Regions from separate parts of the Geobacillus uzenensis genome, predicted to be linked through region 1. Evidence: riboswitches for the same ligand, from Rfam matches in the RefSeq annotation. Region 1 holds a riboswitch; each other region holds the start of a gene.
What was found. Region 1 has a riboswitch for cobalamin ahead of B9L21_RS11765 (ribonucleoside-diphosphate reductase subunit alpha). Riboswitches for the same ligand answer to the same signal wherever they lie in the genome.
Positions count from the first base shown of each region.

Region 1 (4,364 bases):
CTGCGGAAACTGCTTCACATCTTGGGCCATATTGATTTCAAATGGCGTCCAAAAGTTGGCGAGCATTCGCTTATATTTCGCATACGCCCATGGGTAGGCAATATCGTCCCAGTTCAACACATTCGAGCAGCGGCCGTTGATGATGCCCGTCGAACGGTTCGGCGCCTCCGGATCCATAATCGGTCGTTTGACTAAGCCGATCGTCATCGTCCATTCCTTCCTTTCGTTTTCTAGTATCATGTGCGCGGCCAACCTCGGACGCCCCTCCCGCACAAGGAAGGGAAAGCCCGACCAAAGGCGTTTGTTGCGCCCCATGGTCAGCTCGCGCAAGAATCGCACTCGTCGATCGTCCCCGATGTCGAACGCACGTAATACGTCGTTTTCAGCCCCGACTTCCACGCCGTCAAATGCAAATCGAGCAGCTCTTTTGCCTTAATCGTGTTCATGACGTAGAAGTTAAAGGAGATGGCTTGGTCGATATGGCGCTGGCGGGCGGCGTTTTGCTTGATGCTCCAACGTTGGTCGATATGGTACGCCGATTTGTAATACCATGTCGTCTGTTCGTTTAAATCCGGCACCGTAACGGGAATCTTATAATCTTTCTTTTCCTCGGCGTATACTTTTAAGAAAATGGGATCAATGCTCGCCGTGCTGCCGGCGATGATCGACGTCGATGTGTTCGGGGCGATGGCCATGATATAGCCGTTGCGCATCCCGTAGCGGGCCACATCTTGCTTCAGCCGATCCCAATCGAGTTCACCGTGGCTTTCGTAGCCGCGCCGCTCAAAATAAGCGCCCGTCTGCCAGTCCGACCCCGGAAACGCCGGGTAGCTCCCTTTCTCTTTGGCGAGCTCCATGCTCGCTTGAATCGCCAAATACGCGATCGTTTCATACAGCTCGTCGGCATAGCGGACCGCTTCGTCCGACTCCCAGCGAATGCCTTTTAACGCCAAAAGATGATGCCAGCCAAAGGTTCCAAGCCCGACAGCGCGGTATTTTTCGTTCGTCAGGCCGGCCTGCAGCACCGGAATATTGTTTAAATCAATGACATTATCGAGCATCCGCATTTGAATCGGGATGAGCCGCGCCAAAACCCCATCGGTCACCGCCCGCGCCAAGTTGATCGACGATAAATTGCAGACGACAAAATCGCCTGGGATTTTCTCAATGATGATCATCCCGTCTTTTACATATTGCCGCTTCGTCACCGTCGGGCTTTGGTTTTGCGCGATTTCCGTGCAAAGGTTGCTGCAGTAGATCATCCCGAGATGGCGATTCGGATTTTGCCGGTTCACTTCATCGCGGTAAAACATAAACGGCGTCCCCGACTCGAGCTGGCTGCGCATGATGCTTTTCATCACTTCGATCGCCGGCACTTTTTCTTTCGACAGTCTTGGTTCGTTGACACATTGCCAATATTTTTCCCGAAAGCTGCCGCTCCCTTTTTCCTCATCATAAAAGTCTTCCAAGCTAAATCCCATCACCTTCCGCACTTCATGCGGATCAAACAAGTACCAGTCGCCGCGCTGTTCGACTTGCTCCATGAACAAATCAGGGATGCAAACGCCGGTGAACAAATCATGCGTCCGCAGCCGTTCGTCGCCGTTGTTGAGCCGCGCATCGAGAAACGCAAAAATGTCTTTATGCCACACATCCAAATAGACGGAAATGGCTCCCTTTCGCTGTCCTAACTGATCGACGCTCACCGCTGTATTGTTCAGCTGCTTCATCCACGGGATGACGCCGGAGGAGACCCCTTTGAATCCTTTGATGTCGCTGCCGCGCGACCGGATTTTGCCTAAATAGACGCCGATGCCGCCGCCCGATTTCGATAAATTGGCGATGTCGGTGTTGCTGTCGTAAATCCCCTGCAAGCTGTCATCGACCGTATCAACAAAGCAGCTCGACAGCTGGCCGTATGACTTCCCGGCATTGGCAAGCGTCGGCGTCGCCACGGTCATGTATAAGTTGCTTAACGCCCAATACGCTTCCTTCACGAGCTCAAGCCGCCGCTTTGGCGGTTCATTCGCCATAAGCGTCATGGCAATGACCAAAAACCGCTCCTGCGGCAATTCATACAACCGCCGCTCATAATCGCGGGCCAAATACCGATCAGCGAGCGTGCGCAGCCCGATATACGTAAACAACAAGTCTTTGCCTGGATCAAGAAATGAGCCAGCCGTCTCGATCTCTTCTTTCGTATAACGCTCAAGCAATAGCGGGCTGTACACCCCTTGTTCCGTCAGCGCAACAAGCAGCGAGTAGAAATCGCCATACCGCTCGCGTTCATCGTACCCGCGCTGCCGCGCCGCTTCACGGTACAATTGCCGCAAATACAGCCGGGCGCACACAAACGTCCAGTCCGGCTCATCTTCATCAATGTAAGAAAGTCCTTCCAAAATAGCCGTTTGGTGCAGCTGTTCTACCGTGACGGACTCCTTTCGACTGAGAAGCTGCCAAACACGCTCGACGTATTCATCAAGCGACAGACGGCCGAATCCAGCGGCGGCTTGCCCAATCAGCGACGCAAACTCTTCACGTGAAAAAGAAACCGGCTTCCCTTGGTCATCGATGATGATCATTTTCGTCAATGCGGTCATTCGTTTCCCCTCTCCTCCATAAAAAAATCCGCTCGGGCAGGCGAGCGGATGAAACGACAGACGGAAAAAGGCAGACGAACCCCTTGTTCTTTTCCCCTATCGTTTCATCTTCTCACACCCCGAAGAACATGAAACGTTCCAAGCAAGGCAGGTCTCCTGACTCGTGCATCGTCCTACTTTGGGTCCTTCCCAGCGGCGCGCTGAATGGCTCTTGCCGCCAGTGGCCATCCCATTTCGTCCGCACATACAGTTGCGGGGGCAGTTCCGGATTCACACCGGATTCCCTATTAAGTCCTGATGGACACCGTTGCTTAGCAGAACAATATGTAGTTGTAAAAAAAGACCTCAAAACCAATATATAGTAGTTTAGCATCCTGATGGAACAAGCATATACCAAAACCGGGAAAATTGCAAGAGCGGGAGAAAGCAAATTTTCTCTTTCGCTTCGCCAAAGGCAAGGAAACTGTCCGCACCATCGAAAAAGGCGTTCTAGGTGTCGCCCTTAGAACGCCCTGTCGTTTCCCTGCTACACCTCCAAAACAGACGCTGGCCGCTTCTCGTTTTGTACGGATGGAGCAAAATCGTACTTCTTTTCCACATAGACTTGATGCCAAACCATAAACGCCAAGACCGTCCACAGCTTGCGGCTGTGGTCCGCCTTGTGGCGGGCATGTTCATCCAGCAGCCGATAGAGCACGTCCTTATGGAACAGATGATCAGTTTCGCTTTCGTGGATGAGCTGTCTCGCCCAGTCATACATTTCGTTTTTCAGCCAGTGGCGAATCGGCACGGGGAACCCTAATTTTTTCCGGTTTAACACATGATCCGGCACGATGCCCTCGGCCGCTTTGCGCAAAATATATTTCGTCGTACCGTTGGCTATCTTCATATCAGGGGCGATTTGCCTAGCAACCTCAAATACCTTTTTGTCTAAAAAGGGAACGCGCAGCTCAAGCGAATGGGCCATCGTCATTTTGTCCGCTTTGACTAAAATATCGCCCCTTAGCCATGTATGAAGATCAATATACTGCATCCGGTTGACGGGCGGGTCATGAAGCGTTTCGCGGTAAAACGGAGCCGTCACCGCCGTATATTCGCACCCTCCTCGGTACGTTTTGAGCAGCGCCGCTTTTTCCTTTTCGCTATAGATTTTGGCATTGCCGACATACCGCTCTTCAAGCGGCGTCGTGCCGCGCTCCAAAAAGCTTTTTCCTTTCATCCCGTCCGGAAGCATCTTCGCGATCACCCGCAACACCGCTTTTACGATGTTTGGCATGCGCGCAAACAGCCGCAACGACTCTGGTTCGCGGTAAATGTTGTAGCCGCCAAACAGCTCGTCCGCCCCCTCGCCGGAAAGCACAACCGTGACATGCTTTCTCGCCTCACGAGCGACAAAATACAGCGGCACAGCCGCAGGATCGGCAAGCGGATCGTCCATATGCCACATAATTTTCGGCAGCTCTTCCATATACTCCTGCGGTGAGATGACATAGCTAATGTTGTCTACCCCAAGCTTCTCTGCGGTTTCTTTTGCGACATCGATTTCACTGAACCCTTCCCGCTCAAACCCGACGGAAAATGTCTTCAGGTGCGGATGGAATTGTTTCGCGATGGCGACGATGAACGATGAATCAATGCCTCCCGACAAAAACGCACCGACCGGCACATCGCTGCGCATATGGACGTTGACCGAATCAAACAGCGCATCGCGGATTTTCTTTACAAGCTCCTCTTCCGATTGGCGAATGGGCTCGAAGGATGCCT
Region 1 covers NZ_NEWL01000006.1:857,560-861,923, forward strand. The annotation lists gene B9L21_RS11760 (ribonucleotide-diphosphate reductase subunit beta) at 1-207, opposite strand, end outside; gene B9L21_RS11765 (ribonucleoside-diphosphate reductase subunit alpha) at 318-2,600, opposite strand; cobalamin riboswitch at 2,729-2,924, opposite strand; gene asnB (asparagine synthase (glutamine-hydrolyzing)) at 3,127-4,364, opposite strand, start outside.

Region 2 (4,364 bases), on a different contig from region 1:
GGCATTACCCGTGGTGCTAGATAAAATCAGACGAGCATAAAAATAGTCCTTGTATGAAAATCTCCTTTTAAAATGAAAGTGCTCACCTAACATTAGAAAGGAGAAATCCCATACAAGAGCGTCTTCATTTTACAACGGATCAAGCGGAAATTCAAAAGCAATATACGGCGATCTTGTTCTTGGTATCAGCGCAACTGTCTGGCGGCTCTAAATGTATTGTAGCGCTGAAATCGTCATTTGTTAAAGCAAGGAAATGGGTCATAATCGCCATTCATATTCTTGGAAAGTTGTTTTGTTTTACTTCGGAACGAGCAGGGTATCAGTATGTCATTGGAAACTTATTCACTAGGGAGATGTTCCCTGAACGCTCTCGATATAACTGTTGTTGTCGGTTGCTCCGTTTTTCCGTTAAATAGAGTTTTTCTAATAGATCCGTCACCAACTAGCGAGGCACGGACAACATCATGCCTATGCTGTTGTGGAGATCTTGTCCCTCTTGCGCTGTGTCATCACGTGAGGCGTTAATGTTCAACTAGCACCACGGATTTTCCTTATTTTTTTCAAGATGGCAGTATAGATGGGGCAGCTGCTTTTTTTCTGCAGGAGAGGGCTAGGATCATTCCGCGATGTAGGAGGAGAGCTTGATGGATAAACACCAACAAGCCATTATCACCGTTTCAGCCTATATTACGAATGACACGGGAGAGGTTTTACTTGTTAAAAGCTATGACCGCTCCGATACGTGGGAAATGCCGGGCGGACAAGTTGAACCAGGCGAGCCGCTCGATCGGGCCGTTCATCGCGAGGTGTATGAAGAGACTGGCGTTGACATCCGTCTCATCGGGGTCAGCGGCGTGTATTACAATGAAACTAAAAATATCATAAACATTGTATTTAAAGCGACATATGTGAAAGGAAACGTTTCTCCCCAGCCTGAGGAAATTCAAAAGGCGAAGTTTGTGTTGATCGATGAGTCGAATATTGATGAATATGTGACATGGCCGCATTTGAAATCGCGGGTGCTCGATGCGATGAAAAGGGAATGCTCTGTTCCGTATGAAACATGGGTTATGAATCCATCTCGATTGTCTGCAAGAGTGGGAAGGTGACGACTTCCCTCCAACCTGCTGTAAATTCATAGTTGTCAAATGCTAAACGCTGCATTATTATAAAAATGTCCATATCCGACAAATTCATCAACTCGCAGCAAGGTGCCGAAACGGCTTAATAGGGAATCCGGTGGGAATCCGGAGCTGTCCCCGCAACTGTCAATGCGGACGAAATGAAATCGCCACTGTACGGACAGATGGCTTGCGCTGTTTTCCGTACGGGAAGGCTTCAGAGTAGGATGAAGCATGAGCCAGTAGACCTGCCTTGCTTGCCGCAGTTTCCGAATCTTCGGGGGGTGAGACGCGGAAACAGTCGTACAGGGCATTGTTGTGCCCATTGGCGGTCTGTTTCGCGCTCATTCCCAGATTTAGGCGGAATGGGCGTTTTTTATTGTACATACATCACTGAAGGGGGAATGACGGATGAAACGTTGGACATGGCCGGCGGTGGTGGCGGTGTTCTTCCTTTTGGCCGCCGTGCTCGTCGGCTGCGGCGGGGCGAATGGCAGCACCGAGCCTGCGAAAAAAGAAGAACCGAAAACGGAACAAACGGCGTTTCCGGTGACGGTGAAAGACGGGCTTGGGGAAGAGGTGACGATCAAAGCAGAACCGCAAAAAATCGTCTCGCTCATTCCAAGCAATACGGAAATCGCCTACGCGTTGGGACTTGGCGAGAAAATCGTCGGCGTCAGCGATTTTGACAATTATCCAGAGGATGTGAAAACGAAAACGAAAATCGGCGGCATGGAATTTAACGTCGAGAAAATTATTTCTCTGAAGCCGGATCTTGTTCTCGCTCACGCATCAAGCGCCCATAACTCGAAGGACGGCCTGCAGCAATTGAAAGACGCCGGCATCACCGTGCTCGTTGTCCATAACGCCGCGTCGTTTAACGATGTGTATGCGTCGATTGAACTCATCGGCAAGGCGACCGGAACGGCGGACAAAGCGGAGCAAGTCATCAATGACATGAAGGCGAAACTGGCGGAGGTGAAGGAAAAAGCCAAACAAATTCCGGCTGACAAGCAGGCGAATGTCTGGATTGAAGTGTCGCCGCCGCCGCAACTGTATACGACCGGCAAAGGAACGTTTATGGACGAGATGCTAAAGGTAATTTCTGCTAAAAATGTTGCCGGCAGCTTAGAAGGCTGGCCGATGGTGACCGAGGAACAAGCGGTCGCATACAAGCCGGATGTCATCATCACGACATACGGCGGGGCGAAACAAGTGCTTGAGCGCGCCGCTTGGAAGGACGTGCTGGCCGTGAAAAACAAGCGGGTGTATGATGTCAACACCGACCTAGTGAGCCGGCCGGGTCCGCGTCTTGTCGAAGGGGTCGAGGAACTTGCCAAAGCCATTTACCCGGATGTGTTTAAGTAAAACGTGGATATATATCGTGGCCGCTGCTGCGGCTGTCTTTTCACTGCTCGTGGGGATATCGACCGGGTCGCTGTCGATTCCCTTTTCTTCTATTATCGGCATTCTCGCCGCCGAATGGTTCGGGATGCCGCTTCCAGCCGGCATTCCGGCGGATTGGGTGCCGATTGTGATGGCGATTCGCCTGCCGCGCGTGGTGCTTGCCTTTTTGGTCGGGGCTTCCTTGGCGCTGGCCGGAGCGGCGTTTCAAGGATTGTTGAAAAACGCGCTCGCCGACCCGTATACGCTCGGCGTCTCGTCCGGCGCGTCCGTCGGGGCGGTGCTCGTTATTTTTCTCGGCTGGCAATGGCCGCTGCTCGGCACGTTTACGCTGCCGATCGTGAGCGTTTTATGCGGCATGGCGACACTTGCCGCTGTCTTGACGTTCACCCGCATGGTTGAACGACGAATGTCGGTCGAGACGATCATTTTAGCCGGCATTATTTTCGGCGCCTTTTTCAGCGCCTTCATTTCGCTCATGATCGCCTTGACGGGCGAGGAGCTGCGGCAAATCATCTCCTGGCTGATGGGGAGCGTGGCGATGCGCGGATGGAAGTATAGCGGGCTATTGTTGCCGTTTTTTCTCGTTGGTGCGGCAACGCTTATCGCCAACGGCCGCGAACTGAACGCGTTCGCGTTCGGCGAGGCGGCGGCGCTTCACGTCGGCGTCGATGTGACACGCCGCAAAATCATCATTTTAACGGCGGCCGCGCTGCTCACCGGCGCGGCAGTGTCGGTGTCGGGAACGATCGGCTTTGTCGGGCTTGTCGTTCCACACATGGTCCGGCTTGTGTGCGGGCCGAACTATCGGGTGCTTTTGCCGCTGTCGCTCTTGTACGGCGGAGCGTTTCTTGTGCTTGCCGATGTGGCGGCACGGACGATCATTGAGCCGCGCGAGCTGCCGATCGGCGTCATTACATCGCTCATCGGCGCCCCGCTGTTTGCCGCCCTATTTTTCCGAAAAACGAAACGAAAGATGGGATGACCATGCTCGACGTGCGTGCCGTATCGCATCGGTACGGACAGAAACAAGTGCTTGACGGCGTGACGTTTTCCGTTGAAAAAGGGGAGCTGTTCGGCATTTTGGGGCCGAACGGGAGCGGGAAGACGACACTGCTCAAATTGATCAGCAAAGAGCTTCCGCTTGCAAGCGGCGAGATTGCCATAAGCGGTCGGCCGCTTTCCGAGCTGTCGGCCAAGCAATGGGCGCGGTTGGCCGCCGTTTTGCCGCAAACGGCGGAAACGGCGCACGGCTATATGGTGAGAGAAACGGTGGCGCTCGGCCGCTACGCCCATCAGCATGGCTTGTTTCCGACGTGGACGGCAGAGGATGAAACCGCCGTTCAAGAGGCGCTTGCCGCTGTCGGTTTGGCCGGCAAAATCGATGTGCCGCTCGAGCGGTTAAGCGGCGGCGAGCGGCAGCGGGCTTATTTGGCTCGGGCGCTTGCCCAAGAGCCGCAGCTGCTCTTGTTGGATGAGCCGACCAACCATATGGATATAAGCGGGCAAGTTCGTCTTCTTGACCAGCTCGCCCAAGCCGCGCGCGCACGCGGCTTGACGGTGGTCGCTGTCTTTCACGACATGAGCGTTGCCAGCCTGTATTGCGATCGAGTGCTCGTTTTAAAAGAAGGAAAAACAGCCGCGCTCGGCGCGCCGGCGGACGTCATGACGCCGGAGCTGCTGAATGACGTGTTTGCCGCCCCGGTCGTGCGCCAAGCACACCCGGCGGCAGCGAAGCCGATGTTTTCGTTTGTGCCGCAACATCAACGCGAGAAAGCGCCGTCCATCGGCGGGATGCGCCCGTCTTTTCTCGATGACGCTGTCGTTCTCGCCGCTCGC
Region 2 covers NZ_NEWL01000002.1:591,448-595,811, forward strand. The annotation lists partial or broken gene B9L21_RS04540 (PTS transporter subunit EIIC) at 1-6, shown strand, start outside; partial or broken gene B9L21_RS18250 (IS982 family transposase) at 111-519, shown strand; gene B9L21_RS04545 (NUDIX hydrolase) at 642-1,109, shown strand; cobalamin riboswitch at 1,193-1,392, shown strand; gene B9L21_RS04550 (ABC transporter substrate-binding protein) at 1,533-2,489, shown strand; gene B9L21_RS04555 (FecCD family ABC transporter permease) at 2,476-3,510, shown strand; gene B9L21_RS04560 (adenosylcobinamide amidohydrolase) at 3,507-4,364, shown strand, end outside.
Region 2: another riboswitch for cobalamin. It lies ahead of B9L21_RS04550 (ABC transporter substrate-binding protein); the one in region 1 lies ahead of B9L21_RS11765 (ribonucleoside-diphosphate reductase subunit alpha).

Region 3 (4,364 bases), 850 kb from region 1:
TTCATACATGTTGCTCCCTTTCCAATACAGCGCGCCTGACTGCGCCCGCAGCAATCCGTTCAGATGAAGAAACAGCGTCGTTTTGCCGCAGCCGTTTGCGCCGATGAGCGCGTATTTTTTTCCTGCTGGAATTTCCCAATCAACCCCGTTGAGCACATCACGCGAGGAATCATAGGCATAGCACACTTGTTCCATCCGCAGCAGCAACTCTTTCACCCTTTCCACCAAATCAACCCGAGCAGCAGCACGATCAACGCGGCGCCGGCTGTCATGTCAATGGTGTGTGGTTTTGTTTCCAACGGCTGATGCCGATAGACAAACGAATCGATTCCCCCGCGAGCGGCAAGCGCACGCCCGAGCGCTTCGTACGATTGCCCGGCCTTCAGCCACAATTGGTACATAAGCATCCCCCCATGCCGCCAATGTGTTCCTCCATTGCGGGCGCGCAACGCCAGCCACAGCTCAACCGCTGCGTGCTCAAGCAAAAAGATGAAGCGGTACATCAGAAAACAAAGCTCGATGACTGCCGCCGGAAGACGGCAACGCCGCAGGACGGCAAACCATTCCGGCGCCGGCGTAGTGATCAGAAGGAAAAACAAACAAGACCACGCCGACAAAGAGCGAACGGCCAGTTCAGCGGCTGGCCGCAGCTGGCTATAGGCAATGGATAACCGAAGAGGAAAAGAAATAGAAACGATCATTGTCAATAAGCTGACTCCTAAAAAAACCGAAGCGGCGGCCATTGCTTTTCCATACAGTGAAAACGGGACACCGGCCCGGCCAATGATCCAATACGTCATCCCCGCCATCATGAGCAACTGTTCGCGCCAGCTGCTCATCATCCCAAGCACCAACAAGATCACCGCCATCGCGAACTTCCATTCCGCTCGCCACGTTCGCAGCCGATTGTCGTAGGCGAACCGATCAAACTCGCGAATCATGCCCGTTCTTCCGTTCCGATCGCCCTTTATACAGGCCGATCACGTAGCCGATGACGCCGGCGCCAAGAGCGGCTTGCAGCGAGAACAGCAGCGTTTCCACTTCGCCGCCCGGCGGGGTGAAAATCGATTCAAACCACGGCCGATAATGCGGAGCGAGCGTTTGAATCGCCCGTTCCGCCTGGTCGTCGGTGCCGCCAAATTCCGAGCCGCGCGCCCACCAAAGCGGAAGGAGGATCAACACCAAGACGAAAGCGAACAGCCACCGGTTTTTTTTCATCGAATCACGCCCCCTTTTCTCGTTGGAATAGCGGAGAGGCTTGGTATGAAGCAAGCCAGTTCCAGACCATCACCGTCAAAATGCCTTCTGTCACCGCCAGCGGCACTTGAGTGATGGCAAAAATACCGGCAAATTTCAAAAACGAAGCGAGCACGCCGCCCTCTGGGGCCGGAAATGCCAAAGCCAGCTGGACGGATGTGGTCACATACGTGGCCAAATCGGACAAACAAGCGGCCAAAAACAGCGCCATCCGCTGCGATACGAAACGGCGGCGATGCAGCTGATACACAGTAAACGCAACCAATGGCCCAACGACCGCCATCGACAAAGCGTTTGCCCCCAATGTCGTCAATCCACCATGAGCAAGCAGCAAAGCTTGGAACAGAAGAACCATCGTGCCGATAACAACCATCACCCATGGCCCAAACAACGCCGCCCCGAAGCCGATGCCGGTCGGGTGGGAGCTACTGCCGGTGACGGACGGAATTTTCAGCGCCGACAGCACGAACGTAAACGCCCCGGCCAATGCCATGAGCAGCTTTTGCTCCGGATGCTCTTTCAGCGTGCGGACAAGACGACGTAAACCAACCAAGAAAAAAGGAAGAAACAATCCCCACCAAAACAGCGCCCATTTCGCTGGCAAAAACCCTTCCATAATGTGCATCGCGTACGCTTCTTGTTCATTCGTCACGAAGAAATAACCCGCCAATAACGCCGCGATGGCAAGCCAACGTCTTGTTCGCATCGTTTATCGATTCACCTCCTTCTGTTCATTGGCCGTTTTCCGCTTCCCAACCGGCGCTTCGCTTTCCCCTGCTGGCGTCCATCTGCATCCTGCCTCCTCATCAAACTCATACGTCGCCCATTCGCGAATCGGCGCCCCTTCGCAAAGATGGATGCGCACCACCTCCCGCGCCTTTTCCGGTGTCATCAGCCGATACCAGACGCCATCCGGGTAGACGATCAGCACGCACGCGTCCTGGCAGCGGCCGTTGCAGCGCGTTCTTGTCGTATGAACGAGATCGTCCAATCCAAGGCGGGCGATCTCTTCACGCACCGCCAGCGTCACTTCCTCCCCGCCATGGCGCAGGCACGTCCCGCCGTTGCAAATCAACAGATGATGCCTCATTCCCCGCAAATCCCACGTCGCCATCCAATTCCTCCTTTTGCAAGATTGGTAGAAATGAAAACCTTTCAGCTTCGCTCAAAGAAAAATAAAAAAGCACCTCTAGCGCAGAGGTGCAGAAAAATGCGTACGAAGCCAAAAATAAGCCAAACGAAGCCTCATTCAGCCATCATTCTCCCGCACGTCTGCCTATATTCCCGTAGGCATCCGTCCGATGCAAACAAGGCAGGTCTCCTGACTTAGGATCATCGCTTTGCGGCGCCTTCCCGAAGAATCCTTCAGTGACTTGTTGCCGCAAAACTCCCCATCACAGTGGCGGGTACCGTGACGGCTTTTCACCGTACTTCCCTTTTCACCCAAGCCCTAAGCAGGCCGGGCACCTTGTTTGCCTTTCGCCAATATATACGCTGTCATGGAACAAGCATCCTTTTTCATCGTAGTACAACGATGGCTTCATCGTCAACCGTTTTTTTCCGACAAGTTCGTTCGCGCAATGACAATGCCATCTGCATCCGCATACACATACGCGCCTGGCTCCCAACGGACGCCGCCAAATTCAAGCACGACATCGCGGGCGCCTTTTCCCTCTTTTTTGCTTTTCACCGGGCAAGTGCCAATGGCCATCACGCCAATCGGCATCGCGCTGATTTCTGCGGAATCGCGAATGCAGCCGTGAATGATGACGCCAGCGAGCCCTCTCTCGCAGGCGATTTGCGCCAATCGGTCGCCTAATAGCGCGACGCGGCGCGACCCTTTTCCGTCAACAACAAGCACCGTGCCCGGCGGCACCGTCTCGAGCGCTTCGCGGACAAGCACGTTGTCTTCAAACACGTCAACAGTGGCAATCGGTCCAGAAAACGCCCGCTTTCCGCCGTACGATTGGAAGGCAAGTTCGCACACTTGCAGCTCGTCAAGAAATTGATCGCATAAATCAGCCGTTTTCATCATCATTCCTCTCCCTTCGTTCGTTTTACATTCGCCACCATTCGTCAAAATCCTGCTGCCGTGACGATTTTTTAGCAACCATTCGTTAACTTCGCATCGCGAATGGCATCATCCGCCTCTTTGTCCTACCGGCGTGGAACTGCTTTCAGACGAAAAAACGGCCCCGTGCCGAAGTGGCAGAGACCGTTTTTGCCAGCCAAAGGCCGATCCGCCCTAGCCGGCTTATTCAGCTGGGCTAGCTGGATTCGAACCAGCGCATCACGGAGTCAAAGTCCGTTGCCTTACCGCTTGGCTATAGCCCAACGTCTTTGTTGTCACTTACAGTATGCAGCAAGAGGTCTCCCTTTATGCATCAAAACGAATATCATTTTGCAACAGGCGGCAAAATACCGATAAGGATTCATGTTCCGCACGTTTTACCACATCTTCATCATCTCTTCACAATCGCTTCATTCCAATAAGGTATGATGCAAACAGAAAGGGGGAACGACGTTGCGCCGAATATGGCTCTATGTCGGATTCCTGTTATGGCTGCCGCTAGGCTTAGCTTCTTCGGCTGCTCCACAGCCGTCTGTCGCCCGTGAGCCGATCATCATCGCCCATCGCGGCGCTTCCGGGCATGCACCGGAACATACACTTGCCTCCTACCGGCTTGCCGGCCGCATGCACGCTGATTATATTGAGGTTGACGTGCGGATGACGAAAGACGGAAAGCTCATCGCCATGCATGATACAACGCTCGCCCGGACGACGAATGCCGAAACCGTCTACCCTCACCGTTCACCGTGGCACGTTGGCGATTTTTCGCTCGCCGAGCTGAAGCGGCTTGATGCCGGCTCGTGGTTTAGCAAGCGCTTTGCCGGCGAACCGATCCCGACCCTTGAGGAGATCATACACACGTTGGAAGCAGAACGAATCGACGCCCCTTTGTATATTGAATTAAAGCAGCCCGGCATCGAAAAAGCGGTCGTACAGCTACTGCAAAAACATCATGATTTACAGCGCGGCCGCATCATATTTCAATCATTTCATCCTGAGAGTTTGCAGGCGCTAAGGCCCCTCACCCCGCGCGGCA
Region 3 covers NZ_NEWL01000006.1:7,842-12,205, reverse strand. The annotation lists gene B9L21_RS07435 (energy-coupling factor ABC transporter ATP-binding protein) at 1-216, opposite strand, end outside; gene B9L21_RS07430 (energy-coupling factor transporter transmembrane component T family protein) at 213-941, opposite strand; gene B9L21_RS07425 (energy-coupling factor ABC transporter substrate-binding protein) at 925-1,218, opposite strand; gene B9L21_RS07420 (energy-coupling factor ABC transporter permease) at 1,223-1,963, opposite strand; gene B9L21_RS07415 ((2Fe-2S) ferredoxin domain-containing protein) at 1,967-2,371, opposite strand; cobalamin riboswitch at 2,551-2,743, opposite strand; gene rraA (ribonuclease E activity regulator RraA) at 2,804-3,289, opposite strand; tRNA gene B9L21_RS07405 (tRNA-Gln) at 3,520-3,591, opposite strand; gene B9L21_RS07400 (glycerophosphodiester phosphodiesterase family protein) at 3,782-4,364, shown strand, end outside.
Region 3: another riboswitch for cobalamin. It lies ahead of B9L21_RS07415 ((2Fe-2S) ferredoxin domain-containing protein); the one in region 1 lies ahead of B9L21_RS11765 (ribonucleoside-diphosphate reductase subunit alpha).